2 regions of the Rhizobium sp. 3T7 genome follow, and region 2 is predicted to be linked to the other one. Evidence: riboswitches for the same ligand, from Rfam matches in the RefSeq annotation. Region 2 holds a riboswitch; the other holds the start of a gene.

Region 1 (15,010 bases), on a different contig from region 2:
TGAAGTGATGCGGCTGTTTACGGCACTATTCTCCGGCTGAGGGGGAGCTGTGCCATATGTTCAATGCCGTGCCACTGATGACTATTCCATTCATTCTTTACAATATGTCGATGCTGGGCTTTATGGGCAGCGGTGGGCTTCCCTCGCTGCAGAACGACGTCATCGTTTTGTCGATGATTTCGGGAGCTATGTGGAGCATGGCGCTCGGCGACCTCTTCATCGTCGTCGCGCTTGCGGTCCTGTTCTTCGAGATACTGAAGGCGACGCGCAATGACGGTAGCTTAACCAATCACATGCTGTCGATGCTCGTCTTCATAGCCTTCCTGGTCGAGTTTCTTCTCGTCCAGGATGCGGCCACCCAGGTTTTCTTCATCCTGATGACGATTGCGTTGATCGATGTGATTGGCGGCTTTGCCGTATCTATTCGCACCGCCGGGCGCGATGTTTCGATCGGGCTCTGAAGCTTAGAGATTGTCGAGTTTGTTCTGAAGCGCGCGCAGCTGTTCCTTCAGCTCATCAATGTCCTTTGCTTCCGCCTTGCGGCTTTCCTTGGCCGGTGGCGTCATGAACGGCGAAAACATCTGCATGGCCTGCTGGAACATCTCGGTGTTGCGACGGACCTGGTCTTCGACCATTTGCATCGGCAGTTGCAGGTTTTTGCCGATCGGCGTTTCGCCGAAAGCGCGCGTCACCTGCTCGCGCATCTGTGCCTGCTGTTCAGTAAAGGCGCGCATGGAATGTTCCAGGAAGCTCGGAACGACCATCTGCATCTGGTCGCCGTAGTACGTAATCAGCTGGCGGAGGAACGAGATCGGCAGCAGCGTGTTGCCCGTCTTGGATTCCTGTTCGAAAATGATTTGCGTCAGTACCGAATGGGTAATGTCGTCGCCGCTCTTTGCATCCTGGACCGTAAAATCCTCACCCTTCTTCACCATCTCCGCCAGGTCTTCCAGCGTCACATAAGTGCTGGTGCCTGTATTGTAGAGGCGGCGATTGGCGTATTTCTTGATTACGATCTGCCCGTCATTCTTCGCCATATCAGTCTCCCGAAGCCCGTCTGATTGTTATGGAAATTCCTCCGCCGAGGAATGTAGACGCAAACGAAGCCCAGTGACAATCTCTTTGTGCGATGCGGCAACCCCTTTTAAGGCAGAGATAATTTGCCACAGCGTAAGCAATCCCTAAAATTGAATGGTAGAGTCTTGTCGTTTGACTCGGCGATGAAGCTTTGTCAGTTTCCTCTAATCTGGTGGAGTTAACGAGGAGATCGTCATGTCGGGTTCATCCATCGTCATCGCTAGTGCAGGCCGCACTGCCGTTGGCTCATTTAATGGCGCCTTCGCCACCGTTCCGGCCCATGAGCTGGGCGCGGCTGCGGTCAAGGGCGCGCTGGAGCGCGCAGGCGTTGAGGCCGGTGAAGTCGATGAAGTCATTCTCGGCCAGGTTCTGCCGGCCGGCGAAGGCCAGAACCCGGCCCGGCAGGCGGCCATGAAGGCGGGCGTTCCCAAGGAGGCGACCGCGTGGGGCGTCAATCAGCTCTGCGGTTCGGGTCTGCGCGCCGTGGCGCTTGGCATGCAGCAGATTGCGCTCGGTGACGCAAAGATCATCGTCGCGGGCGGTCAGGAGTCGATGTCGATGGCGCCGCACGCTGCACATCTGCGCGGGGGCGTCAAAATGGGCGACATGAAAATGGTCGACACCATGATCAAGGACGGCCTGACAGACGCTTTCTATGGCTACCACATGGGCATCACCGCCGAAAACATTGCGCGTCAGTGGCAGCTCTCGCGCGAGGAGCAGGACCGATTCGCGGTCGCATCGCAGAACAAGGCGGAAGCCGCGCAGAAGGCTGGACGTTTCGCCGATGAGATCATTCCCTTCGTCATCCAGACACGAAAGGGCGACGTGACGGTCGATGCCGACGAATACATCCGTCACGGCGCGACGTTGGACTCGATGGCCAAATTGCGTCCTGCCTTCGACAAGGACGGCACGGTTACCGCAGCGAATGCCTCCGGCTTGAACGATGGCGCTGCCGCGGCCGTGCTGATGACCGAAGCTGAAGCCTCTCGTCGTGGTATTCAGCCGCTCGTCCGCATTGTCTCCTGGGCGACGGCGGGCGTTGATCCGCAGGTCATGGGAACAGGCCCGATCCCGGCATCGCGCAAGGCGCTGGAGAAGGCCGGCTGGTCCGTCGGCGATCTCGATCTCGTCGAAGCGAACGAAGCCTTTGCCGCGCAGGCCTGTGCCGTCAACAAGGACCTCGGCTGGGATCCTTCGATTGTCAACGTCAACGGTGGTGCGATCGCGATCGGCCATCCTATCGGCGCCTCCGGCGCGCGGGTGCTCAACACGCTCCTTTTCGAGATGAAGCGCCGTGGCGCAAAGAAGGGGCTGGCGACGCTGTGCATCGGTGGCGGCATGGGCGTTGCTATGTGCTTTGAAGCCCTTTGAATAGCAGGCAATCCAACCACAACCTGAGCCCCGCAGGCATAGCGGGGCCTTCAAACAAGGGAGCGGAACATGAGCAGGGTGGCTGTTGTCACTGGTGGTACCCGCGGCATTGGCGCCGCGATTTCCGTCGCGCTGAAGAATGCAGGCTATACGGTTGCCGCCAACTACGCGGGCAACGACGAAAAGGCGAATGCCTTTCATGGCGCTACAGGCATTCCCGTCTTCAAATGGGATGTTTCCGACTACGCATCATGCGGCGAGGGCATCGCGAAGGTCGAGTCCGAACTGGGTCCGATCGATGTCCTTGTCAACAATGCTGGCATCACGCGAGACGCGATGTTCCACAAGATGACGCCGCAGCAGTGGCACGAGGTCGTCAATACCAACCTCACCGGCCTCTTCAACATGACGCACCAGGTCTGGGGTGGCATGCGCGATAGGAGCTACGGGCGGATCGTCAACATCTCCTCGATCAACGGCCAAAAGGGCCAGATGGGGCAGGCGAACTATTCGGCAGCCAAGGCCGGAGACCTCGGCTTCACCAAGGCACTTGCGCAAGAAGGTGCTGCCAAGAACATTACCGTGAACGCGATCTGCCCAGGCTATATCGGTACGGAAATGGTGCTTGCCGTGCCGGAGAAAGTGCTGAACGAGCGGATCATTCCGCAGATTCCGGTTGGCCGTCTCGGTGAGCCGGAGGAGGTTGCGCGCTGCGTCGTCTTCCTGGTTTCCGACGACGCAGGTTTCATCACCGGATCGACGCTAAGCGCCAATGGCGGTCAGTTGTTCGTTTAGCGGATGGACGCCGTAAGGCCGTTATCGTGGCTCTCGATCTGCTGCGAATAGCGGCCTTGCTGGCTGCGCGTATCGTATGGATTCAAGTATGCCGCATAGGCCGCCATGGCGATGGTCAGTATTGCGGCTGCACCGATAATTCTCGTCATTGCCCTGCACTCCGGATTCCCCATGACGCATTGGTCGTTCAACCCGGTGTCGATATTGGGGCCGATTTGAGGAATTATTTGGCTGTCTTTCAGCCCTTTGGGTGGCGCTTTGCTTTCGCCCTGACCGGCACTTTCTGCATTGCGCGGTCTTCGCCGCGAAGAGTGGCGGTAGCCGTCGTTAGGAGGGCCGCCGCAATCAGGATGGCGACCGCTGAATTCAAGATGATCTGGGTCATGGGACCGTTCCTTTCCGAGCCGGCGGGACATGGCCTCGCCGCTATTCTTGAAGGAAATATGCGCCTCAGCCTCACGGTCCGGTAGATTGGACTTTGGCGACCGACTGTCAGCGTGGCGTTGACAATCGGGCATCGCATGCGCTCAGAGATGGGGATTACGCGGCCGATATTTCGTCACCAGCCGTTGGTTCACCGCGGCAGCGCCAGGCATGTTGGCACTGAGATAAATCGGCGCGTCGCCGCCTTTCGACAGCTCCCAAGCGACGTCAGCGAAGATGGCGTTGAGGACGGTTGCACCGATAGCGGTCGAAACCGGACCGACTTTCAGCTCCGTACCTGGGAGCCCGATCACCGCATCGCCGGGAGGAAGACCGTTGTCCAACACGACGTCGGCGATGTCCGCAAGGCGACGTCGGCCGTTGGCAACCGCACTCGAATAGGAGACGGATGTGATCGCGATCACTTTGGCACCGATCTCGCGGCCATAATCGGCGGCTTCGATCGGCGCCGCATTCACGCCGGAGTTCGACGCGATGATGATGACATCGCCCGGCTGCATGCCATAGCGCTCCAGCACCGGCCGCACCAATCCTTCTGTCCGCTCATAGACGGAGCTGATTACCGCGCCCTCGTGCAGCATCGCGGAGCCAACGAGAATCGGAACGGTGAAAGCGAGGCCACCTGCCCGATAGTGCACTTCTTCGGCCAGCATATGCGAGTGTCCGGTGCCGAACACATAGACCCGCTTGTCATTGCGTGCGGCTTCTAGGATCGCAGTGGCCGCCAAAGCCATGGGCTCGGCAAGCTCCGTCTTCAAAGTCTCGAGTCGGCCAATCAGATTGGAGAAGTAAGCATCGGTGATCGCTGTCATCACGTCCTCGATTTCTAGGCCGCTTCGCCGCTGATGAAGGTCCGAGTGACCTCGAGAGCATCGGTCAGATGCACCAGATCGGCTCGGGCACCCGGCGAAAGGTGGCCGTGGTCTTCAAGGCGCAGGAAGCGCGCCGGGTAGAGCGTCGCCATGCGAAGCGCCTCTGCGAGCGGCAGTTCCAGATAGGTAACGCCATAGCGGATGGTCGACGCCATATCGACGTCGGAACCGGCAAGTGTGCCGTCGGATAGGACCAGCTTCGAACAGAAGCCACCTCTCTCGCGTCGGACGGTCCGGCCATTCAGCGTGAAGGAATCTTGCTCCGATCCAACCAGCGACATCGCGTCGGTGACGAAAAAGAGCTTGCCCTCGCCCCGCTTTGCACGAAGAGCGGTCCGAAGCGCCTTCTGATCAACATGATGGCCGTCGGCGATGATGCCGCACCAGACCGAAGGATGATCGATGGCCGCGCCGACGAGGCCAGGTGAACGATGGCCGAGCTGGCTCATGGCGTTGAAGAGGTGGGTGACGCCACGCGCGCCAGCGTCGAAGCATGCCTCCGCGGCCTCACTGGTGCAATCGGAATGGCCTATGCTAACGGTGATGCCGGCTTCACTGAGTTCGCGTACCTGTTTTGCGGTGACCTGTTCGGCCGCCATCGTTACCAGCAGTGTGCCGATCGCTTCCTTGGCCGCGATGAACGCTTTAACGTCCTTATCCTCGACTGGCCGCATGAGTTCAGCAAGGTGGGCTCCCTTGCGGGCCGGCGCCAAATGCGGGCCCTCAAGATGGAGGCCAGCTACGCCGCGGTTCGTCTTGACGGTCTGCTTGGCCGCCTCGATCGCCGCGGCGGTCGCGTCCGCCGTATCGGTGATCAGCGTCGGCAGCAATGCAGTCGTGCCGTAGGGTCGATGACCATCGGCAATCATGTACATGGAGGCTGCCGATGGCTCGTCGTTGAGCATTCGGCCGCCACCGCCATTCACCTGCGCATCGATGAAGCCTGCCGAAAGCACGCCACCTTCAAAGCGCGTATGCTCGCCCTCTGGCAGTTCGCTTGTCGACGCAATGCTCTCGACGCGCCCGTCCGAGACGATGAGCGCCTTGTCGTCGTGGAAGCGCTGACCGTCGAAGATCCGCGCGCCGGAGAAGATTTTGCGAACCATCACATCGTCTCCGTGACCTTGAGCAGGTTGGCTGGCTTGTCAGGGTCGAAGCCCTTGCGGCGCGTGACCGACTCTATCAGACGGTAGTAGACGAGCAGGGAAACGAGCGGGTCGAGCAGGCCGCTGCCCGTCGTCGGCACCTGCAGATTGATGCCAGAGACCGGCTGGGTCGAGAACGGCACGGTGGTCGCGCCGAGCTTCCGCAGCCGCTCAAGCGCCTGGACGTTGTTGCTGAATGCTGGATCATCAGGCGTAAAGGCGACGATCGGGAAACCTGGCTGAACAAGACGCATCGGGCCATGCATCAGCTCGGCAAGCGAGAAGGCTTCTGCATGCAGGCCGGCCGTCTCCTTGGCTTTCAAAGCTGCCTCGAGCGCAATGGCGAAAGCGGGGCCGCGACCGGCCGTATAGAGCGAACTGGCCTCGAAAAGTACATCCTCCGCTGCCTTCGTATCAATCCCACTGGTCGCCTGGAGGGCTTCCGGTAGCTTTTCCAAGGATGCATGGAGATCGCGCTTGCCGCTGATGGCAGCCGTGACACCGGAAAGCGCGGCGACTGAGGCGATGAAGGACTTGGTCGCCGCTACGCTCTTCTCCGGGCCTGCATTGAGGCCGAGAACGATGTCAGCCTGCTTGGCGAGCGGGCTATCGGTGACGTTGACGACCGCAATCGTCGTCGCACCACCGTGTTTTGCGGCATCCTGCAAGGCAATGATGTCGGGGCTTGCGCCGGATTGCGACACCGTGAAGTGGACGCCGCCCTTCAGATGTAGAGACGCGCCATAGACTGACGCAATCGACGGACCGACCGATGCGACTGGCACGCCGCAGGTGATCTCGAAGAGGTATTTGAAGAAGGTCGCGGCATGGTCGGAAGACCCGCGTGCTGCCGTCGTCACCACGGTCGGAGCGCCTGATGCAAACAGTTTCGCAATTTCGTCGAAGGCCGGCTTTTCTTTCTGAAGCAGCGTTGCGATGACCTCCGGCGACTGGCCTGCTTCCTGCAACATCAGCGAATGGCTTTCACTCATAGGTCTTCTCCGATTCTTAATTCTGCAACAAAATCATATGCATCGCCACGATAGTGGGAGCGGGTGTATTCGACGACGCGTTGGTCTTCCAGGCGCGAGACGCGTTCGATCAGCAAGGCGGGCGCACCCGCCTTCACGTCTAGCGCCGCCGCCGACGACGGATCGAGCGTCACAGCCGTGAGCCTTTGGAGGGCTCGAACGGGGCGGTGGCCGCTCGCCGCGAGCGCCTCGTACAGAGATCCTTCTCCGCCGGCATTTTCTCCAATGAACTTAATCGGCACGACAGCACGTTCGATCGCAAGCGGCAGACCGTCGGCAAGACGCAGACGATCCAGGCGCAGCACAGGTTCATCAAGCCCGAGGCCAAGCAAAAAGGCTTCATCAGGAGATGGCGTATTGACGGTTCGAGACAAGATCCGAGCCGCAGGCGCGCGACCGCGTGAGCGCATGTCGGCGGAGAAGGAAGAAAGCCGCCATAGCGACTGTTCCATGCGTTCGACCTTGCTGGAAACGAAGGTGCCGCTTCCATGCCGGGATTCAAGTGTGCCTGCATTCATCAGGTCGCGATAAGCTGTGCGGACTGTAACGCGTCCGACCTTCAATGCCTCGGCGAGATCCCGCTCGCCGGGAAGCGCGGTTCCAGGTCTCAGCAGTCCCTCCTGGATCAGGCCCGTCAGAGCCTGCGCCAACCGCTTGTAAAGCGGCCCTGTGAGCGCCTTGTCGCGCAGGCCTCGACTGTTCAGTTCGGCGATCAGACTGGTTCTATCCATGCCATAGAGATAGAACCTATCTAGAACCAATCGCAAGTCAAAAATGACTTCGGAACAAAAAAACCCTCGCAGGTAGCCTGCGAGGGTTTGTCGGTTGGAGCGATCTGTTCGCGTCAGCTCTTCGAGAAGATGTAGTCCGTTTCCTGACGCAGTACCTCGCCCGGGCGGAGGATCGCGTCGGGAAAGCCCTCGTGGTTGATTGCATCCGGCCAGATTTGCGTTTCCAGGCAGAAGCCGGCGAACGGGCCGTACTTGCGCCCGTCGAGGCCAGGGACAGGCACATTGAGCTTGAAGCCCGCATAGAACTGCACGCCAGGCTCCGTCGTGCGCACTTCCAGCGAAACGCCCGAATTCAGGCTTCGGGCAAGCGCGACGGAGCGCTTTGCTGTGCGTTCGTTGGAAAGGCAGAAATTGTGATCGTAGAGGGCCTGTTCGCTACCCTCGAACCGCTTCATCGGTGACATCTGACGGAAGTCGAAGGCGGTTCCCGCAACGGGCCGAGCCTCGCCGGTCGGGATCTGCCGTTCATTCGTGACGAGGTAGCTGTCGGCTGCGATCATGATGTCGTGGCCAAGCGCGTCATCGCGGCCATCTAGGTTGAAATAGGCGTGCTGGCAAACGTTGGCGATCGTCGGCTGGTCGCTGGTCGACTCGTAGGTTACGGAGAGTTCGCCGTCGCCGTGCACCCAGTAGGTTGCCTGGATGGCGCAGTTGCCGGGATAGCCGCCGCGCCCGTCAGGGTCGACAATCTTCAGCACGACACGGTCGACATCGTGCTCGACGATCGTCCAGTTCCGCTTGGCAATATTGTCATTCCCGCCATGAAGGTGAGTCACGCCGTTCTCATTGAGATCAAGCTGATAAGGCTTGCCATCCAGCGTGAATTTGCCGCCGCCGATACGGTTTGCACAACGTCCGGGAGTTGCGCCAAAGTAGGAGGAATGGGCAGGATAGCTGTCGAAATCATCGAAGCCAAGCATGAGCGGCGCATCGTGGCCGTCAAGGCGGAGGTCCTGTATTACGGCGCCCCAGCTGATGATCTTGGCCGTCAGCCCGCCACCCTTGATCTCGACGCGATAGACAGTTTCGCCCGACTTAGTCTGCCCAAAAATTTCCCGCTTCAACATTTGCGTCATGACGACCCGTCCAGATGTGCCTTTGATTGAGGCAGGGAACCTGCCCCCATTTGCGGCAAACCGCAACCGGTGTGCTTTAAAAAAGAACGGCCGCCTGATCGGTGCACTGCGCCTCCGTTTGAGCAACGCTAGCCGGCGTTACGCGGCCTTGCCGATCTCGTTGAGGTCGTAAGGTGTCGTTTGGTAGAGTTCGTTGATCCAATTGCCGAAGAGCAGGTGCGCATGGCTGCGCCAGCGGTTCTGCGGCGCCAGTGAGGGATCGTTGTGCGGGAAGTAGTTGTGCGGCATCTTGATCGGCACGCCAGCGTTCACGTCGCGGAAATACTCATCAGAAAGCGACGTCGAATCATACTCCACGTGATTAAACATGTAGAGCCGCTTGCCCTTCCGCTCGTGTACGAGGCAGACGCCCATTTCGCTGGACTCCATCAGGATTTCCAGGTTGTCCGACTTCTCGATATCGCTGCGGCGGACTTCGGTCCAACGCGAGACCGGTACCTCGAAATTGTCGGAGAAGCCATTGAGGTAGACCGATGACGGCTTCAGGTTCCGGTGCCGGTAGACACCGAAGGCCTTCTCCTTCAGTTCGTACTTGGGAACGCCGTGGAAGTGATAGATTGCAGCCATCGCGCCCCAGCAGACATTCATAGACGAATGGACGTTGGTTTCCGTCCAGTCGAAAATCTGCTGCATTTCGCCCCAATAGTTCACGTCCTCATAAGGCAGCGTTTCGATCGGCGCGCCGGTAATGATGAAGCCGTCGAATTTCCTGTGCTTCACCTCTTCCCACGTTTGGTAGAAGGCGAGAAGATGGTCTTCCGAGGTGTTCTTTGCTTTGTGGTTGCCCACGCGGATGAGCGAAAGCTCCACCTGCAGCGGAGACGCGCCGACGAGGCGGGCCATCTGCAATTCCGTCTTGATCTTGTTCGGCATGAGGTTGAGCAGCCCAATCTGCAGCGGCCGGATGTCCTGACGGATAGCCACCGTCTCGGTCATCACGCGCACGCCTTCCTGAACCAGGGTTTCAAACGCAGGCAAGGTATCGGGGATCTTGATGGGCATTGCGGTCACTCGATCAAAACAACGAATACATCGCTATCGGTCCGCACGCGGCCCTTTAGCAACTTTTTTAACGTGGCTGCAAGCCGGCCGGCCAAATCACCACGGAGTGTCTTAAATAGCGTCACTCGACCCGCGAATCAATTGCTCAAACGAAGGGTGGGGTCGATATGAAGTCACTGCCGCGTTAATGACTGCTAGAATCTGTTGGTGGACACAGCGAAACACCATGTTTATTGAAGTAGAATGATGACTAGGGACGCGTAATGGCAGATGACCTCGAAGGCAGGCCAAGCATTCAAGGGCAGGACAGAGTAGGATACGATCTGAGCCTGGGCTATCGCCTGAGGGTCATGTTCTCGGCCTTCTGGCATTCGCCCGTGCGGGGAAGAGTGTTGGTGATCGCGACCGCGCTGATTGCCATCATTCTCGCCACTGCCTATGCGACCGTCATCCTCAACCAGTGGAACGCGCCCTTTTATGACAGCATCGCGCGGCGCGATCTGCCTGGTTTCTTCCGTCAGCTGAAGGTCTTTGCGCTGATCGCAGGCATGCTGCTGCTGCTCAACGTTGTACAGGCATGGCTAAACCAAATGACCGCGCTCTATATGCGCGAAGGGTTGACGCGCGATCTCGTCAATCAATGGCTCCAGCGCAAGCGTGCGCTTCGGCTTTCGGCCAGCGGTCTCATCGGCGTCAATCCCGACCAGCGCTTGCACGAGGATGCACGCAACTTGGCGGAAAGCACGACGACTCTGATGATCGGGCTGGTGCAGGCGACGATCCTGCTCATCAGTTTCATCGGCGTGCTGTGGGACCTCTCCAGCGGCTTTGTCTTCCATTTCGGTACCCGTTCCTTTTCCATTCCGGGCTATATGGTCTGGGCCGCAATCTTCTATGCGGCATCCGCATCCATTCTCAGCCAGCTGGTGGGCCGCAAGCTTGTGAAGCTGAACGCGGATCGCTTCTCGAAGGAGGCGGAACTTCGCTTTGCGCTGATGCATGCCAACGAGAACATGCCGGCGATTACGGTGGCACGCGGCGAGGAGAATGAGCAGCAGCGCATCAATACCGATATCAGCGCGGTGCTTGCCGTCATCAAGCGGGTGGCGATGGCCAACGTCAACCTCACCTGGGTATCGGCCGGCTACGGCTGGCTTGTCGTGGTCATCCCGATCATCGTCGCTGCGCCCGCCTACTTCTCCGGTGGACTGACGTTTGGCCAGCTGATGGTGTCGGTCGGTGCTTTCAACCAGGTCAACACGGCCCTTCGCTGGTATGTCGCGAACTTCGGTCCCATTGCCGAATGGCGCGCCACGCTGATGCGTGTCACCGATTTTCGTCAAGCGCTCACCACTATGAGCGACGAGATCAATCTCAGAGGCACGATCAGCTACGAGCGCAGCCCGCCCGGAACACTAACGCTGGAGCACGTGCGGATCGCTTCCAAGATTGGCGAAGAGATCGACCAGTGCGGCGGCTTCCGCATGCACGAGAGTGCGGTGACGATCAAGGCCGGTGAAAAGGTCATGATCAACGGCGATCACAACGTGAACCGTAAGCTGCTTTTTCTTGCACTCTCCGAACTTTGGCCGTGTGGTGGCGGCAAGATCGGCTTGCCGCCCACGGACGACATGCTTTTCGTCCCGCAATCGGCTTACATCCCGGGTGGTTCACTTCGTGAAGCGCTGGCGTTTCCCGAGCCTGCGGACACCTATCAGAACGGCGATGTCGTGGCGGCACTGGAAAAGGCAGGACTCCACAATCTGGTTTCCCGCCTTGATACCCGGGCGCGGTGGGACAAGCTGCTTGATTCCGACGAGCAGCGTGCGATCGGTTTTGCTCGCCTGCTTCTCGTACGACCGAAGTGGATCGTGTTTGACGAAGTGTTGGAAGGCATGGAGCCGGAATGGCAGTCCACGATGATGGAGGTCCTTGCCTCCATGCCCGGCGCGGCGATGATCTACATCGGTCGGTCAGACGTCTATGTTGAGACCTTCAAGCCGCGCATACTGCATCTCGAAGCTCTGCATGCGAAGCCTGAAGTGAAGGCAGTGGCAAAAGCGCCGAACGCGCCCGCACCAGCACTCTGATCGCCTACATCGGCGGGACGACCCCGTTCGTGCCGACCGTGACGTTAGCGGCGGACACTGCGCCATCAGGTGCTCTTTCACCCATCACGATCACGCGCGCTCCTGCAACAAGGTCTGACTTTCCGGCAGGGGCGAAGGTGACAATCGGTGTGTCGTCGGCGATGGATATCGTCTTTTCCTTGCCCTGATAGGTGAGCGTGATCGTGTGGCCATCGACCGCCTTCACGGCCTTCGCGACGGTCGCGTTGGTCATCGTGCTGTTTGGCTTCAGGTCCCAAGGGCGACTGCCTTCTCCGGTTCCCTTCATGGCGGCCGGAAAGATCAGCACTTCAAGAGCGCCGTCGCCGCCATCAGCTTTCGGCAGCGATGCTACGCCAACGAAATCGCCCGGCTTGATGTCTTCGACGGAGGCTTTCTTGATGCCGCGAACCTTCCAGTCCGGCTTCAGTGTCACCGTTTGCTCGGCGCCTTCGCGTGTTTTGACCACCAACGTGTTGCCACTCAGGCTTTCAATCGCGCCACGCACGCGTTGCGCTTCCTGGGCAAGCGCGCCGTGCGACGCAATAACGAGGAAACCCGCGGCCCAGACGAGCGCGGTAGATGCTTTAAGATTGTGTGGCATAGTCTGCTTTCCTTGCCGTCGTGCAAGCTGCGGATACGGGCGCAGCTTAGTCCTGCCGGTCGAACGCTGACGAATCAATGAAACGTGAAAGCCAGTTCGCGCGGCACAGACAGGTCGGATTGAGCGGGCCCGAGGGGTGCCTCAACTCTCCAATTCCTCCCGCAGCATCTCAAGCTCCAGCCATTCCTCTTCCATCTTCGTCAGACTGTCCCGGAGCTTCTCCATCTCGGCCGCCAGACGGTTGAATGTGGTGGGGTCCTTGGTGAACAAGCCGGGGTCAGCCATCCGCTCCTCGCGTTTGGCGATCTCGGTTTCGGCCTTGGCCATTTCCTTCGGGAGATTTTCGAGCGCGAACTTCTGCTTGTAGGAAAGCTTGCCCTTTCCTTTCGCCGTCTCGGCGGAAGCTGCTGCATCCTGCTGCTTCGATCGTTCCGCCGCCTTTTCGGCCTTCCTTCGCTCTTCGACGGCACCCTTTCGCTGCGCAAGCATATCCGAATAGCCGCCCGCATATTCGATCCAGCGCCCGTCAGGCGCATCCGGGACGGCCGGCGCAATCGTCGAGGTCACAGTGCGGTCGAGGAAGTCGCGGTCGTGGCTGACGAGGATGACGGTGCCGGGGAAGCCCGCAACGATTTCCTGCAGCAGATCCAGTGTCTCTATATCGAGATCGTTGGTCGGTTCGTCGAGGATCAACAGGTTTGCCGGACGCGACATAATGCGGGCCAGCATGAGCCGCGCGCGCTCGCCGCCAGAAAGGTTCCTGATCGGCGTGCGTGCCTGTTCAGGCTGGAACAGGAACTCCTTCATGTAGCCCGTCACGTGCCTCTGTTCACCGTTGACGAGCAAGTTCTCACCGCGGCCATCCGTCAGGTAATGGGCGAGCGTTTCGTCCGGATTGAGGTCTTCGCGCTTCTGATCCAGCGTCGCGATTTCCAGATTGGTTCCGAGCTTGATCGTGCCGCTGTCCGGTGCGAGCTGTCCGGTCAACATCTTCAGGAGCGTCGTCTTGCCGGCACCGTTCGGGCCGACGAGGCCGATGCAATCACCGCGATGCACGCGAATGGAGAAGGGAGCGACGATCGGCCGATCGCCGAAAGTCTTCGTGATCTTGTCGGCTTCGATGACGAGCTTGCCGGATTCTTGCGCGTCGGAAACTGTTGCCTGCACGGTGCCCTGCGGGCCCTTGTGGCCGCGATACTGCGAACGCATGGTTTGCAGGTCGCCGAGGCGGCGCATGTTGCGCTTGCGTCGTGCAGTGACGCCGTAACGCAGCCAGTGTTCTTCGCGCTCGATTGCCTTGCCGAGCTTATGCTGTTCGAGCTCTTCTGCTTCCAGCACCTGGTCGCGCCAGGCTTCGAAATGCGCAAAGCCCCTGTCGAGCCGGCGCGAGGTGCCGCGGTCCAGCCAGACGGTCGCGGTCGAGACCTTCTCGAGGAAGCGCCGGTCGTGGGAAATCAGGACGAGCGCACTGCGGCTCTTTTGCAGTTCTCCTTCCAGCCACTCGATGGTCGGCAGATCGAGATGGTTGGTCGGCTCGTCGAGGAGCAGGATATCGGGCTCCGGTGCAAGCACACGCGCAAGCGCGGCGCGGCGCGCTTCGCCGCCTGAGAGGTTTTTTGGGTCTTCCTCGCCGGTCAGCCCGAGATGCGAGAGGAGATAAGTCACGCGGTAGTGGTCGTCACCAGGACCAAGTCCAGCCTCGGCATAGGCCTGCACGGTACTGAAGCCCGCGAAATCAGGGGCCTGTTCCAGATAGCGGACAGTCGAGGACGGGTGACGGAAGACCTCACCCGACTGCGCTTCGACGAGGCCGGCGGCGATTTTCAGCAGTGTCGACTTCCCAGAGCCGTTGCGACCGACGAGACAGATCTTGTCTCCGGGCTCCACCTGCAGGGCCGCGCCGGCAAGCAATGGTGTGCCACCGAAGCTGAGAAAGATGTCATCGAGTTTCAAAATGGGAGGCGCCAAAGATCAGACTCCGGAAAGATCATAGGGGCGGGCGAGCACAATGGCGCGGCCGCTCTCGAGCGAAAGGCGCACCTTGCCGTTCGCGACATTGGAAATGGTACGCGACGAGCCGAAGGGCAAATGGAAATCGGCGAGCGGGTAGCGCGCGTTTTCGATTGTCAGGCCGCGCAGTTCGCTGAAACCGGGAACCGAAAAGAGGCTGTCAGGCGGCAGGTCCAGCTCGGTTGCGCCGGCAATCAGTGGCACGGCCTCCTCGCTGCCTGACGTCAGAAGTACGTCATAGCCCTGTTCTGCAAGGTTGACAGCATAGAGCAGGTGCTGAATGGCATGATCGGAGCGCTCGCCCGCAAGGGCGCCTGCAAGGACAAGACGTTTCGCCCCACGCGCGATCGCTTCCGAGACCGCAATTTCGCCATCGGTGGAAGCCTTTGTAGCGGGATAGGGTTGCTTGGGCACATCAGGAAAAGCACCCTCGAGGTCAGCGGGCGTCGAATCAAAATCACCGACCCAGAGCTCGGGAACGACGCCAAGCGCAGCCGCATGACGCATTCCCCCGTCGGCGGCAATGAAACGGCTGCCCGAGATGGCGTGACGCAAGCGATCGGTTATCTGCAACTCGCCGCCAAGCAGAATGGTGAAGGTGGATTGGCTCATGCGCAT
Region 2 (15,010 bases):
GCAGCACTTGCCGCTTCCGCCGCTTTCGCTGGCGCGGCCGTTGCTCGCGACCAGGTTCAGGTTGCTGGCTCGTCCACCGTCCTGCCTTACGCCAAGATCGTTGCCGAAACCTTCGGCGAAACCTTCAAGGACTTCAAGACGCCGGTCGTTGAATCCGGCGGCACGGGCGCTGGCCTCAAGGAATTCTGCAAGGGCGTCGGCCCTGATAGCATCGACGTTGCCAACGCTTCGCGTCCGATCAACGCCAAGGAACTGGACGCCTGCAAGGCAGCCGGCGTAACCGACATCCAGGAAGTCAAGATCGGTTACGACGGTATCGTCTTCGCAACCGACTCGTCCAACCCGGACGTTGCCTACGTCCCGGCCGACCTCTACAAGGCTTTGGCCGCTCAGGTTGTCGTTGACGGCAAGCTCGTCAACAACCCGTACAAGAAGTGGTCGGAAGTTAATCCGAAGCTCCCGGCTGTTGACATCGCTGCCTACATCCCGGGCGAAAAGCATGGCACGCGCGAAGTCTTCGAACAGAACGTTCTCGCAGCTGGCTGCAAGGCCTCGGGCGCTCTCGACGTGATCGCCAAGGAAATCACCGACAAGGCTGCTCAGACCAAGGCTTGTGTCGCAGTCCGTAAGGACGGCGCTGCTGTTGACATCGATGGCGACTATCCGGAAACGCTGGCGCGCATCGCTGCCAACAAGACCGGCGTTGGCGTCTTCGGCCTTTCCTTCTATGAAAACAATGCTGACAAGCTGAAGGTTGCGTCCGTCAACGGTATCGTTCCGTCGACCGAAACCATCGCGAACGGCACGTACCCGGTTTCCCGTCCGCTGTTCTTCTACGTCAAGAAGGCACACCTCGGCGTCATCCCGGGTCTCAAGGAATACGTCAACTTCTTCGTTTCCGACCAGATGATCGGTCCCGACGGCCCGCTCGCTGAATACGGCCTCGTTGCTGCTCCGGACGCAGAGCGCGACGCGATCCGCAAGGGCGTTGAAGACGGCAAGACCATGTAATGACCTTTGCCGGCGCGATCACCAGATCGCGCCGGCATTGCCTTGTTCCGCCAGTTGGCGACGGGGTTTGAACTTCTCCAAGTTTGAGAGCCGGATCGGTCCGCCTGCCGTTTCCGCTTTTTGGGGTCAAAGGGCCTGGGGACCTTTCGAATGAGCACATCCGTCATACTCCTGTGCCTCGTGGTGCTGGGCGCCGCTGCCTTTCTGGCAGCCCGCAGCCGCGCTACGGCACTTGTCGGAGGCAAGTCCTCTGCGTTGCATTCACGACCGGGTTACTATGGCGCCTATGCGGCGATCTGGACAATCCTGCCGGCACTGATCGTGCTGTGCGCCTGGTTGGCAATCAGCCCTTCGATCATTGAATCCTCCGTCCGTGGATCGTTTCCGGACGACATTAAGGCGCAGCCCGCTGCGCAGCAGAATTTGAACTACGGCATGGTCAACGCCATTTCGCGCGGCTTGCCGCTGCTCGCGCCGGAGGAGATCAGCGGTGCTACCAGCGATCCGGCTGGCCTCCAGGCAAAGCTTGCTGCGAAGGGTGTTCCGCTTGCTGGTCAGCCACAGCCCTACATGATCGATGCGGCGCAGAAGCTTAACGCAGAATCCGGCTCCAGCCGCCTCGTCATGACGGCGCTGGTTCTCGTTCTTGCCGTTGCTGGCGCCTTTTATGCGCTTCGCGAAGTCGCACCGCGGTTCCGTGCGCGAAACCGCGTCGAACGCGTCATGCTCTGGGGCCTCCTTTTGGCATCGTCGATCGCCATTCTGACGACGATCGGTATTGTTTTGTCGATGCTGACGGAAGCCGCCCACTTCTTCGCGACCGTTCCTGCCGCAGACTTCTTCTTCGGAACGGTCTGGGATCCGCGCTTTGCCGGTGCCGGCAGCTCGTCCTTCGGGCAATTCGGCCTGATCCCGCTGTTGCTCGGCACGCTCTACATTGGCTTCGTGGCGATGCTGGTCGCGGTGCCGGTCGGCTTGTTCGCCGCGATCTACATGGCGGAGTATGCCGCTCCCAAGGTCCGCTCGATTGCCAAGCCGCTGCTCGAAGTTCTCGCCGGTATTCCGACGATCGTCTATGGCTTCTTCGCCCTTGTCACCGTCGGCCCCTTCCTCCGCGACCTGTCCTCACAGGTCAACGGCCTCCTGACCGGCAACTATGCGAACTTCATTCAGGCGCAGAGCGTTCTGACCGCCGGTATCGTCATGGGCATCATGCTGATCCCGTATGTTTCGTCCCTGTCTGACGATATTATCACCGCAGTCCCGCGCGCCCTGCGGGATGGTTCGCTCGGTCTCGGCGCCACGCGCTCGGAAACGATCAAGAAGGTCGTGCTTCCCGCAGCGCTTCCCGGCATCGTCGGCGCGCTGCTGATGACCGCCTCGCGCGCCGTCGGCGAAACGATGATCGTCGTGCTTGCGGCAGGTGTTGCCGCCCGCATCCAGATCAACCCGTTCGAGCCGATGACGACGGTGACGGTCAAGATCGTCAACCAGCTGACGGGCGACCTCGAATTTACGTCGCCGCAGACGCTCGTTGCCTTTGCTTTGGGCATCACGCTGTTCTTCATCACGCTTTGCCTCAACATCTACGCGCTCTACATCGTGCGCAAATACCGGGAGCAGTACGAATGACGGATATTGTTTCTCCGGTTCAGGGTGTCGTTGTCTCCAAGGCACCTGAACGCCGCGATATCGGCCTCAAGCGCCGCTATGCCGCCGAACGCCGCTTCCGCGCCTATGGCGTCGCGGCAATCTCCTTCGGCCTGATCTTTCTGGCGATCCTGCTCACGAGCGTCATCAGCAAGGGCTACACGGCCTTCCAGCAGACGGCGATCACGCTGCCGATCGAGTTCAGCGAGAAGACGATCGACCCGAACAACAAGCGCGCGACCGATCCGTCGGTGCTGGTTGCCGCCAACTATCCCGTGCTCATCCGTGATGCGATGATCAAGGCGCTGAACCTCAATGCGTCGAGCCGTCCAGAAGTCCGTGACGCGACCGCGATGATTTCCAAGGGAGCGCCCATCCAGTTGCGCGACATGGTCATCGCCGATCCATCGCTGATCGGCAAGACGGTCAATGTGACGCTGCTTGCCGACGCCAACATCGACTCCGCCAACAAGGGGCAGATCGATCTGAAGGTGGACGAGAAGAACCGCAAGGTGAACGACAGGCAGGTTGGCTGGATGAACCAGCTGGCGGAAAGCGGGACGTTGCACAAGACGTTCAACACCGGGCTCTTCGTCAACGGCAACTCCAGCCGCCCCGAGGCCGCCGGTCTCGGCGTCGCCCTGATCGGCTCGCTTTACCTGATGTTGATCGTGCTCGTACTTTCGCTGCCGATCGGTGTTGCCGCTTCGATCTACCTCGAAGAATTTGCGCCGAAGAACAAGCTGACGGACCTGATCGAGGTCAACATCAACAACCTCGCAGCCGTTCCCTCGATCGTCTATGGTCTGCTCGGCCTCGCCGTCTTCATCAACTTCGCCGGCCTGCCGCGTTCCGCATCTCTGGTTGGCGGTCTGGTGCTGACGCTGATGACCTTGCCGACGATTATCATCGCGACCCGCGCAGCGCTTCGCGCAGTGCCGCCGTCGATCCGGGCGGCTGCTCTCGGCCTCGGCGCTTCCAAGATGCAGATGGTCTTTCACCACGTGCTGCCGCTGGCCATGCCGGGTATTCTCACCGGCACCATCATCGGCCTGGCGCACGCGCTCGGCGAGACCGCGCCGCTCCTCCTCATCGGCATGGTTGCGTTCGTCGCCAACGCTCCGGCGACGCCCATGGATCCTTCGACGGCCCTGCCGGTGCAGGTCTATATGTGGGCCAACGAAGCCGAGCGCGCGTTCGTCGAGCGTACCTCTGGCGCTATCATCGTCCTGCTCCTGTTCCTGATCGTCATGAACCTCGGAGCCATTCTCTTGCGTCGTCGCTTTGAGCGCCGCTGGTAAACGGAGTAGACATTATGAACATGTTGACGGAAGCAGCAGTTGAGAAGGCTCTGGATCAGAAGATGAATACCGTTCCCTATAAGATGATCGGCCAGGACGTCTCGGTTTACTACGGCGAGAAGCGCGCGCTCTTCGACGTCAAGCTGAACATCCGCGAAAACACCGTGACGGCCCTCATCGGCCCTTCGGGCTGCGGCAAATCCACCTTCCTGCGCAGTCTGAACCGTATGAACGACACGATCGACGGTTGCCGCGTGACCGGCAAGATCACGCTCGATGGTGATGATATCTATGATCCCGACATCGACGTCGTGGAGCTCCGCGCCCGCGTCGGCATGGTGTTCCAGAAGCCGAACCCGTTCCCGAAGACGATCTACGAGAACGTCGCCTACGGCCCGCGCATCCACGGTCTCGCCAAGTCGAAGGCCGACATGGACCAGATCGTCGAACTCAGCCTGCAGCGCGCCGGCCTGTGGAACGAGGTGAAGGATCGCGTTCATGAAGCCGGCACTGGTCTTTCGGGCGGCCAGCAGCAGCGCCTTTGCATCGCCCGCGCTGTTGCGGTGAGCCCTGAAGTGATCCTGATGGACGAGCCATGCTCGGCACTCGATCCGATTGCGACGGCAAAGGTCGAGGAACTGATCCACGAGCTTCGCGAGAACTACACGATCGTCATCGTGACGCACTCGATGCAGCAGGCCGCCCGCGTGTCGCAGCGCACGGCCATGTTCCACCTCGGCAACCTCGTCGAAGAGAACGATACTGACAAGATGTTCACCAACCCGGATGACCCGCGCACCCAGGATTACATCATGGGTCGCTTCGGTTGATCGCCGGCGTCGGCAACCCTCACCATATTCAAGGATGAGCCCTATGGCATCGACACATATCTTTTCTGCCTACGACGACGATCTGAAATTCCTGTCCCGCCGTATTTCGGAAATGGGCGGCCTTGCCGAGCAGATGGTTTCGGATGCCGTTCGCGCTCTCGTCAACGGCGATACGGCCCTGGCCCAGAAGGTCATCTCCGACGACGTGATCCTTGACCACGCTGAACGCGAGATCGGGGACAAGGCGATCGTGACAATCGCCCGTCGCCAGCCGATGGCGGCCGACCTTCGCGAGATCATGGGTTCGATCCGCATCGCGGCCGATCTCGAGCGCGTCGGCGATCTCGGTAAGAACACCGCCAAGCGCGTCATCGCGGTCCAGAGCGCCGGCGTGCCGCGCAAGCTCGCCCGCGGCCTCGAGCACCTTTCCGAACTGGCGCTTGTCCAGCTCAAGGAAGTGCTCGACGTCTATACGAGCCGTGCTGCCGACAAGGCAAAGTCGATCCGTGAGCGCGACGAGGAAATCGACGCGATGTACACCTCGCTGTTCCGCGAGATGCTCACCTACATGATGGAAGATCCGCGCAACATCACCAGCTGCACGCATCTTCTGTTCTGCGCCAAGAACATCGAGCGTATCGGCGACCACGCCACCAACATTGCTGAAACCATCTATTACATGGCCACCGGTGCTCAGCCGGAAGGCGAACGTCCGAAGGACGATACCGCCAACACCGTCGGCGCCGTTACGGAATAATCGTTAAGCGACCGCGCCCCCAGGAGACCGAAACGAATGATACCAAAAGTAGCTGTCGTTGAAGATGAAGAAGCACTGAGCGTGCTTCTTCGCTATAACCTTGAGGCTGAAGGCTTTGAGGTCGACACAATCCTTCGCGGCGACGAGGCTGAGATCCGGCTGCAGGAACGCACGCCGGATCTTCTGATCCTCGATTGGATGCTGCCGGGCGTATCAGGCATCGAGCTCTGCCGTCGCCTGCGCATGCGGCCGGAAACGGAGCGCCTGCCGATCATCATGCTGACAGCTCGCGGCGAGGAGAGTGAGCGTGTTCGCGGCCTCTCCACCGGCGCCGACGACTACGTCGTCAAGCCGTTTTCGACACCGGAGCTCGTCGCCCGCGTCAAGGCGATGCTTCGTCGTGCCAAGCCGGAAGTGCTTTCCACGCTGCTGAAGTGCGGCGACATCGAGCTTGACCGCGAGACGCACCGCGTTCATCGCAAGAGCCGCGAAGTCCGCCTCGGTCCGACCGAATTCCGGCTTCTCGAGTTCCTGATGGCATCCCCTGGCCGTGTCTTCTCGCGCTCCCAGCTGCTCGACGGCGTCTGGGGTCATGACATCTATGTCGACGAGCGTACTGTCGACGTTCATGTCGGGCGTCTGCGCAAGGCGCTGAACTTCTCCAACATGCAGGACGTGATCCGCACCGTTCGCGGTGCCGGCTATTCCATGGAAGCCTAAAGCTCTCCTGGGAGGCATCCACACCGTCCAAAGAAACGGGCCCGCGAGGGCCCGTTTCTTTGTTCCTTATCCGGCTTCCGGGTCAGGCGACCCGGTTGGCGGCCTTGCGGCGCTCGTTGACCGGCTGATAGGCCATGCGCTGGTGATAGGTGCAGTAAGGGGAGGAGTCCGGGGATTCGCAGCCGCAGAAGTGGAAGTCGTCCTTCAGCGGATCGCCGACCGGCCACTTGCAGGTGCGCTCGGTCAGTTCCGTCAGGCCGAGGCGGCGAGAAATCGGAACGACGACGTTTGCGGCCGGACGATAGCTGATTTCCTCGATGGCATCGATTTCGATCTCTTCCTTGAGCATCGTCGCACCCTGCTGGCGGGTGACGGTGCGCGTAGTGACGCGAGATGCATAGTTCGGAGCGCGCGGCGCGGATGTCGTGCGCTTGGGCGTTCTGACAGTGGTTGTCGAGCCTCCGGCCTTGGCGCGGCCGGGCAAACTCAAACGGTGGACTTTGCCAATGACGGCGTTACGGCTTACACCGCCAAGTTGCGCTGCGATCTGGCTGGCGCTCAGGCCCTCGGACCACAGCTTCTTCAGTTTTTCAACGCGCTCGTCTGTCCAGTTCATGCCCCTGTCTCCGCCTTATTAGCGTTGGTGTAGGCAGAATCCTTCACCGTTGCCCCGGACGTATCCGAGGCAAGAAACGCTTGCTCGATTTTGGTGACTAGTTCCGCCGCATGCAGTCTAGTAATTGAGTTTTAACCTAGTGTGAGGCTGACTCCGTGACAAGAGTCGGTTGAATCTCGGCGAATCGAATTTCAAGTTTTCCCCAACTTGCTGGGCGAGAGAGTCATTTCTGCAACATTAGTTGTTGATAGCTCCGGCACCTCCAGATGGCGGCTTGACGCATGCAGGAAAACCTCAGTTTTGTTGACATTGCAGTGCGAAAAGTAAATAGTGCTGCTCGCCGCCGAAAGGCGGCATTTTTAATTTTCCGGACCCGCTTTCCTTAGCCGGAGTCCGGCCGCTTATAGTCAATGACAGGAGATCGCGCCATGGCTGAAGCCGCGCTTTACGATACCTACTCTCGTGCCCCGCTGCGGTTCGAGCGAGGCGAGGGCGTATGGCTGATCACCGAAACGGGCGAGCGATATCTTGATTTCGGCGCAGGCGTTGCCGTCACCTCCGTCGGCCACAGCCATCCGCATGTGGTAGGCGCGCTGAAAGAGCAGGCCGACAAGGTCTGGCACCTGTCCAATATCTACGAGATCCCGGGTCAGGAAACGCTCGCGAAGCGGCTGACCGAGGCGACCTTCGCCGACAAGGTGTTCTTTACGAACTCCGGCGCGGAAGCCCTGGAATGCGCGATCAAGACCGCGCGCCGCTACCAGTTCTCAAAGGGCCATCCCGAGCGGTTTCATATCATCACCTTTGAAGGTGCCTTCCATGGTCGTACGCTGGCGACGATTGCTGCCGGTGGCCAAGAGAAGTACCTCGAAGGTTTCGGCCCGAAGGCGCCCGGCTTCGATCAGGTTCCGTTCGGCGATCTCGATGCCGTTCGCAGCGCCATCACCAGCGAGACGGCCGCGATCCTCATCGAGCCTGTTCAGGGCGAGGGTGGCGTCCGTGCGGCGGCCAACGAGTTCCTGAAGGCGCTTCGCGCGATCTGCGACGATCACGGCTTGCTGCTGATCTTCGACGAAGTGCAGACCGGCATGGGTCGCACCGGCAAGCTCTTCGCACATGAATGGTCCGGCGCCACCCCCGACATCATGGCAGTCGCCAAGGGCATCGGCGGCGGCTTCCCGCTTGGCGCCTGCCTTGCGACGGCAGAGGCCGCTTCCGGCATGAAGGCTGGCACACATGGCTCCACCTATGGCGGCAATCCGCTTGCCATGGCTGTGGGTAGTGCCGTGCTCGACGTGATCCTCGCGGACGGCTTCCTGCAGCAAGTGCGCGACGTCTCGCTGGTTTTCCGTCAAGGCTTGGCCTCGCTCAAGGATCGCTATCCTGATATCATCGAGGACGTTCGCGGCGAGGGACTGCTGCTCGGCGTCAAGGCTGCCGTGCCGTCTTCCGAGCTGCTGCAGGCAATCCGTGACGCCCATCTGCTCGGCGTTCCCGCAGGCGACAACGTTATTCGTCTTCTGCCGCCTCTGGTCGTCACCGCTGACGAGGCCCGCGAGGGCCTTGCCCGCCTAGAACGCGCTGCCGAAAGCGTGCGCGCTTCGAAGGTCAAGAAGACGGCTTAATGGATAATGCCTGTCGGACGGCGGGCGTGATAGGTAAAGACAATGGCTTCCCCCAAACACTTCCTCGATCTCTCCGCCGTCGCGTCATCCGACCTGCGGCTCATCATGAATGACGCCATCTCCCGCAAGCAGGCCTTCAAGGCCGGGCAAGGTGACAAGCCGCTCGCCGGCAAAATGCTGGCGATGATCTTCGAGAAGCCCTCGACCCGTACCCGCGTGTCTTTCGATGTCGGCATGCGTCAGTTGGGTGGCGAGACGCTGTTCCTGTCGGGCACCGAAATGCAGCTTGGCCGTGCCGAGACCATCGGCGACACGGCGAAGGTACTCTCACGTTACGTCGATGCGATCATGATCCGCACCACCGATCATGCCCGCATGCTGGAGCTGGCCGAGCATGCGACCGTTCCCGTCATCAACGCGCTGACCGACGACACGCACCCCTGTCAGATCATGGCTGACATCATGACCTTCGAGGAGCATCGCGGACCCATCAAGGGCAAGACGATTGCCTGGACCGGTGACGGCAACAACGTGCTGCATTCGCTGGTCGAAGGGGCTGCCCGTTTCGGCTATCGTATGAATATGGCGGTCCCCCTTGGTTCCGAGCCAAAGGATCACTATCTGAACTGGGCCCGCAATGAGGGCGCCGAAATCATGCTCTGCCATGATGCCGACCGTGCGGTCGCCGGCGTCGATTGCGTGGTGACTGATACCTGGGTCTCCATGAATCAGGAACATCGGGCCCGGGGTCACAACGTCTTCCAGCCTTATCAGGTCAATTCGGCTTTGATGGCGCAGGCCGGCAAGGATGCATTGTTCATGCATTGCCTGCCTGCCCATCGTGGCGAGGAAGTCACGGACGAGGTGATCGACGGCCCGCAATCCGTGGTCTTCGATGAAGCGGAAAACCGTCTTCACGCGCAGAAGTCGATTCTTGCTTGGTGCCTGGGCGCGATCTGAACCATACTGGATGCCACGTTTGGCCGGAAGGCTCGTTGGCCGCGCGAGCGGATGGACACTCTCGTCTGCCGCTCTCAGACTAGGAGAAGACTATGGCAGACCCTGCAGCCGCCCTCGGCGAGTTCAATTTCGCCGGCGATGATCACGTCGTTCCGTTTCAGGTCGAAGGCCTGGATGTGCGTGGACGCGCCGTCCAGCTCGGGCCGATGCTGGACGCGATCCTTGAGCGTCATCGTTATCCCGCGCCTGTCGCGAGGCTTCTTGCCGAAGTCGTCGTGCTGACGGTGCTGCTCGGCACGTCGCTGAAATTTGACGGCAAGTTCACGGTGCAGACCAAAGGCGACGGCCCGGTGGACCTGCTCGTTTGCGATTTCTCGACGCCCGAGAACGTGCGTGCTTATGCGCGTTTCGACCAGGGCCTCCTCGACAAGGCCATCGCCACCGGGCAGATCGAGCCTGAACAGCTGCTCGGCAAGGGCATGCTGGCGTTTACGATTGACCAGGGCAAATTCACCCAGCCCTATCAGGGAATCGTTGCGCTCGACGGGGCCACCCTCGAGGAGATTGCCGGCACCTATTTTCGCCAATCGGAACAGATCCCGACGCGGGTGCGTCTTGCCGCTGCCGAGCTCTTCGACCGCGACGAAGCGGGCAAGCCGCGTCACCGCTGGCGGGCAGGGGGTCTCGTCGCCCAATTCCTGCCGGAAGCGCCGGAGCGCATGCGCCAGCCGGATCTTCACGGCGGCGACGGCGACACGGCCGGCGGTTCCCACAAGGAAGACGATGCCTGGATGGAAGCCCGCTCGCTCGTTGACACGATCGATGCCGACGAGTTGACGGATCCGCAGGTCGGCACCGAGAGGCTGCTGTACCGGCTGTTCCACGAGCGCGGCGTTCGCGTCTACGAACCGCGTGAGGTCTTCGATCGCTGCAGCTGTTCGCGCGAGAAGATCAAGGGCGTGCTGAAGGGCTTCTCTGCCGAAGAAATCGATGCCAGCCAGGAAGACGGCGCGATTTCGGTCACCTGCGAGTTCTGCTCGACGACCTATCGCTTCGAAGTGGAAGAGGTGGCGCTGGCTGCTGAGTGATCAGTTCAGGACTCTGAGCAGCCCTGGCGAATCCAGCGAGAAGGCGGGTATTGCGACATCGAAAAGCTCGCCTTCGTCGGTTTCCATCTGGTAGTGGCCGAACATCAGCCCTGATGGCGTATCCAGCGGGCAGCCCGAGGAATACTCGTAGGTATCGCCCGGCGCAAGCCGCGGCTGTTCGCCGACAACGCCGGCGCCCGTCACCTCATCGACGATTCCGTTCTGGTCGGTGATGTTCCAGTAGCGGTTCACTAACCGTACGGTCCTGTCGGAATTGTTGCTGATGACGATCTTGTAGCCCCAGACATAACGATCGTCCTCCGGATCGGATTGCTCCTCCAGATAAAAGGGTTCGACGACGACTTCAATGTCTCGTGTAAGGGCGCGGTACATGCCTACACCATAGTCAACATACGTTACCGGTATCTTATACGCCGGTCGATCCGTCAATAAACCGATAGGCGATCACCGCCCTAATGCCTGTAATAGCTAGAGGTTTCGCGCGCTAAGCCCAATTTTAGCCCATTTCGCGTGTGGCAGAAGCGCGTATGGCAGTCGGCCGGATCGGAGGGTGACCCGGCCGATATGGGCCGATCAGGCCTTCACTTTGGCGAGCGCCTGGGCGAAATCCTCGATCAGATCGTCCGTGTCCTCGATGCCGGCGGAGAGACGAACGGTGCCGCCAGAGATGCCGAGCTCGGCGCGTGCCTCGTCGGTCAGGTTCTTGTGCGTCGTCGTCGCCGGGTGCGTGATCAGGCTCTTGGCGTCGCCCAGATTGTTGGAGATCTTGACGATATCAAGCGCGTTCTGAAGCGCGAAGGCTGCTTCCTTGCCACCCTTCAGTTCGATGGCGACGAGCGTCGAGCCGCCCTTCATCTGCTTGGCGACTATGTCGGCCTGCGGATGATCCTTACGGCCGGGATAGATGACCTTGGCGACCTTGGGCTGATCGGCCAGGAAGTCGGCGATCTTCGATGCATTTTCGGTCTGCTGCTTGACGCGTAGCGGCAACGTCTCCAGCCCCTTCAGCAGCGTCCAGGCTGTGAACGGCGACATCGCCGGGCCGGTGTGACGGTAGTAGTCCTGTAGGTTCTCGTTGATCCATTCCCGGTCGGAGAGGATCACGCCGCCGAGGCTGCGGCCCTGGCCGTCGATGTGCTTGGTGGCCGAATAGACAACGATATGGGCGCCGAGCTCCAGCGGCTTCTGGAAGATCGGAGTGGCGAAGACGTTATCGACGACGACCTTGGCGCCGATCTGGTTGGCGAGCTTCGCGACGCCGGCGATATCGATCACCTCGAGCGTCGGGTTGGTCGGGCTTTCCAGGAAGAACACCTTGGTGTTCGGGCGGACCGCCTTTTCCCAGTTCTCCAGATAGCGGCCGTCGACCAGCGTACACTCGACACCGTATTTCGGCGCCAGCGTCTCGACGACCCAGCGGCACGAGCCGAAGAGCGCGCGGGCGGCAACGATGTGGTCACCGGCCTTCACCTGGCAAAGGATTGCGGCGGTAACGGCTGCCATGCCGGATGCCGTAGCGCGGGCTTCTTCGGCGCCTTCGAGTGCGCACATGCGCTTCTCGAACATGTCGTTTGTCGGGCTGCCGTAACGGGCGTAGATATAGCCTTCTGTCTCGCCCTTGAAGCGTGCTTCTGCCGCTTCCGCGCTTTCATAGACGAAGCCTTGCGTGAGGTAGATTGCTTCGGAGGTCTCGCCATATTGCGAACGCAGCGAACCGTCGTGGACGAGTTGGGTTGCCGGGCGCCAGGTTTTGCTCATGAATCACCACTTTCAAACAACAAAAAAACCGGCCGCGAAAGCAGACCGGTTTTGCACCCGGTCCTTTTAGCCACTTGTTTAACGTGGCTGCAAGCCGACCGGCCAAATCACCACGGGATAAAGCTGCAATACTGCCGTTCTGTGCTTGCGTCAATTCCTTGAGTTTGGTTTTGTCTGCGACAAATATGGATGGGGCATGATGGCTCGCGTAACAGGAATTTTGGCAGATCGTGCGATTGCCGCGCTCTTTGAGGCTGGGCGCCTCAGCTCCGAGCGCGATTTGGATCACGACCAGATCCAGCCGGCAAGCCTTGACCTAAGGCTCGGCGCCAAGGCGTTTCGCGTTCGCGCGAGCTTCATGCCAGGCCCATCCCATCTCGTGTCCGACAAGCTCGATCGTCTGAGCCTTCACGTCGTCGACCTCTCCGAAGGTGCCGTGCTGGAAACCGGCTGCGTCTATATCGTTCCCTTGATGGAGCGCCTCGACCTGCCGGCCGATATGTCGGCCTCGGCCAATCCGAAGAGCTCGACGGGACGACTGGATATCTTCACGCGCGTCATCACTGACTACGCCCAGGAGTTCGACAAGATTCCGACCGGCTATTCTGGTCCCCTCTATCTCGAAATCAGCCCACGCACCTTCCCGATCGTCGTGCGTCGCGGCTCGCGGCTGTCGCAGATCCGATTCCGTGTCGGTCATTCCTTGCTTGGTGAGCCCGAATTGCTGGCGCTGCACGATGCTGAAACGCTGGTTGCCAGCAAGCAGCCGAATGTATCGGGTGGCGGGATTGCCCTGTCGATCGACCTTGCCGGCGACAAGGACGGCCTGATCGGCTACCGCGGCAAGCACCACACCGCCGTCGTCGATGTCGACAAGAAAGCACAACACGACATCTATGACTTCTGGGAGCCGCTCTATAGCCGTGGCCGCAACGAACTGATCCTTGATCCGGACGAGTTTTACATCCTGGTCTCCCGCGAAGCCATCCATGTGCCACCGCATTATGCGGCCGAGATGACTCCTTTCGATCCCCTGGTCGGCGAATTCCGCGTGCACTATGCGGGCTTCTTCGACCCCGGCTTCGGCCATGCGCCTGCCGGCGGCCGCGGCAGCCGCGCCGTGCTCGAGGTCCGCAGCCACGAGGTCCCCTTCATCCTCGAGGACGGCCAGATCGTTGGCCGCCTGGTCTACGAACACATGCAGGAACACCCAGAAAGCCTTTACGGCTCCGGCCTCGGCTCCAATTATCAAGCCCAGGGCCTGAAGCTCTCGAAGCACTTCCGCATCTGAGCGTCCTGGCGTTCGCTATTATTCGGCCAGGGGTGGGGCAACGTTCCTGTTGCCGATTTGCAAGAGCGGTGTCCGACGGGTGATGAAGGGCGGCGGCCTGTAGGATCGTCTTGAGCCCTGCTGAGTTCGGGCCGTGACCGTGTGCTGTTCCAGATCGCCGACAAGGATCGATGGGCGCGCGAACATACGCTTCCAGAGTCCTCTTCCGGCCGCGAGCGGATACGCACGCCTTGGCATGACTTCCGGCATTTCACTGAAGATCCGCTGTACCATCTTCTGGCGAACCTCCTCCGGAGTTTTCTTGATTTCCCAGGCATCCCGCCGGTCCCTGATACCGACGATGGACACTGACACGCCTGATCGAGCCCTGTCCATCGCGGCCACCTGGCCGGCAACATCGAAGTCTGCGAACGGCGTAAAGATCAAAATATCGCCCAATCGCATTTCGGCGAAGGCGGCCTCATCCTGCAGGGTTATCCTTGCCTTGTGGATCGATATTGTATCGAGGGTGCAAGCCGAGGATTTGCCGCGGCTGGCGACATGCCCCTGGCGATCCAGGGGAAACTGGATGTCGTCCAGCGCCTCTCTTGGAAGCTCGATGCAGACGAGCAGTGACACGAAGGCGTAAACCATCACGACCATGCCCCATGCCACGCTGAAGCCGTCGAGGTCATTATAGGTTCCAAGCAGCGGTCCATTCAGCATCCCGACAAAGGTCAGGACGATGACGCAAAGGAATGTCCCGGCAATCGGGTAAATGATTTCGACGCGCCCGCGGTCCTCACCCTTGGCCGTCACTTTGAAGGGGCGACCGAATGGATGAAGAAGCGCATGGAAGAGGGCGATGGTGATCGGCACGGCTGACACCATTTGCGACACTTCGGTAAAGAGCGGCAGGCTGCGTCCGCCCGAGACCCAGGCATGGAACGCCCACATGCCGGCGACCATCGGCAGCGCGTAGAGGAAGAAGGCCTCGGGCTCCATGCGGATGGCCGGCAGGCCAAGGAAGTAGTAGAGCAGCGGTGCTGCCATCAGCAGCAGGATGAATGGGCGGCAGAACCAGAAGAGCAGGCCGTGGAAGTAGTGCATCCTCTGAATGAAGGTAAAGCCCTTGCCGAGGAAGGGACCATCGCGAAGAAGCGCTACCTGGATGGTGCCAAGGCACCAACGGCAGCGCTGCGTAATGTAGCCGGAGAGGCTTTCGGCCGATAGGCCGACGCTCAGGCGCTCGTTCAGCCAGCGTGTCTTCAGTCCCTTCTGAAGCAGGCGATAGGTCAGGTGGATATCCTCGGTTACCGTCTCCTGTGGCATGCCACCGATCATCGCCAAGGCGTCCCGACGCACGACGCACGACGTCCCGACACAGAAAGCGGTCCCCCAGC

Evidence for each region. Region 2 has a riboswitch for S-adenosylmethionine ahead of K9B32_RS02840 (O-succinylhomoserine sulfhydrylase). Riboswitches for the same ligand answer to the same signal wherever they lie in the genome.
Region 1: another riboswitch for S-adenosylmethionine. It lies ahead of metA (homoserine O-acetyltransferase MetA); the one in region 2 lies ahead of K9B32_RS02840 (O-succinylhomoserine sulfhydrylase).

What each region holds. Positions count from the first base shown of each region.
Region 1 covers NZ_JAIQXS010000006.1:192,875-207,884, reverse strand. Annotated here, with positions in the region: gene K9B32_RS11720 (hypothetical protein) at 57-461, shown strand; gene phaR (polyhydroxyalkanoate synthesis repressor PhaR) at 465-1,037, opposite strand; gene K9B32_RS11710 (acetyl-CoA C-acetyltransferase) at 1,273-2,454, shown strand; gene K9B32_RS11705 (beta-ketoacyl-ACP reductase) at 2,524-3,249, shown strand; gene K9B32_RS11700 (hypothetical protein) at 3,246-3,398, opposite strand; gene K9B32_RS11695 (hypothetical protein) at 3,488-3,634, opposite strand; gene K9B32_RS11690 (SIS domain-containing protein) at 3,777-4,505, opposite strand; gene nagA (N-acetylglucosamine-6-phosphate deacetylase) at 4,520-5,671, opposite strand; gene K9B32_RS11680 (SIS domain-containing protein) at 5,671-6,702, opposite strand; gene K9B32_RS11675 (GntR family transcriptional regulator) at 6,699-7,472, opposite strand; gene K9B32_RS11670 (aldose epimerase family protein) at 7,586-8,608, opposite strand; gene metA (homoserine O-acetyltransferase MetA) at 8,747-9,670, opposite strand; SAM riboswitch at 9,706-9,783, opposite strand; gene K9B32_RS11660 (ABC transporter ATP-binding protein/permease) at 9,934-11,760, shown strand; gene K9B32_RS11655 (DUF5666 domain-containing protein) at 11,765-12,382, opposite strand; gene K9B32_RS11650 (ABC-F family ATP-binding cassette domain-containing protein) at 12,524-14,350, opposite strand; gene K9B32_RS11645 (thiamine diphosphokinase) at 14,354-15,004, opposite strand.
Region 2 covers NZ_JAIQXS010000002.1:5,428-20,437, forward strand. Annotated here, with positions in the region: gene K9B32_RS02785 (substrate-binding domain-containing protein) at 1-1,011, shown strand, start outside; gene pstC (phosphate ABC transporter permease subunit PstC) at 1,162-2,643, shown strand; gene pstA (phosphate ABC transporter permease PstA) at 2,640-3,962, shown strand; gene pstB (phosphate ABC transporter ATP-binding protein PstB) at 3,977-4,792, shown strand; gene phoU (phosphate signaling complex protein PhoU) at 4,836-5,549, shown strand; gene phoB (phosphate regulon transcriptional regulator PhoB) at 5,586-6,269, shown strand; gene K9B32_RS02815 (GcrA family cell cycle regulator) at 6,352-6,885, opposite strand; gene K9B32_RS02820 (aspartate aminotransferase family protein) at 7,314-8,510, shown strand; gene argF (ornithine carbamoyltransferase) at 8,553-9,470, shown strand; gene K9B32_RS02830 (Hsp33 family molecular chaperone) at 9,563-10,558, shown strand; gene apaG (Co2+/Mg2+ efflux protein ApaG) at 10,559-10,951, opposite strand; gene K9B32_RS02840 (O-succinylhomoserine sulfhydrylase) at 11,153-12,337, opposite strand; SAM riboswitch at 12,383-12,461, opposite strand; gene K9B32_RS02845 (2'-deoxycytidine 5'-triphosphate deaminase) at 12,534-13,628, shown strand; gene K9B32_RS02850 (glycosyltransferase) at 13,647-15,010, opposite strand, start outside.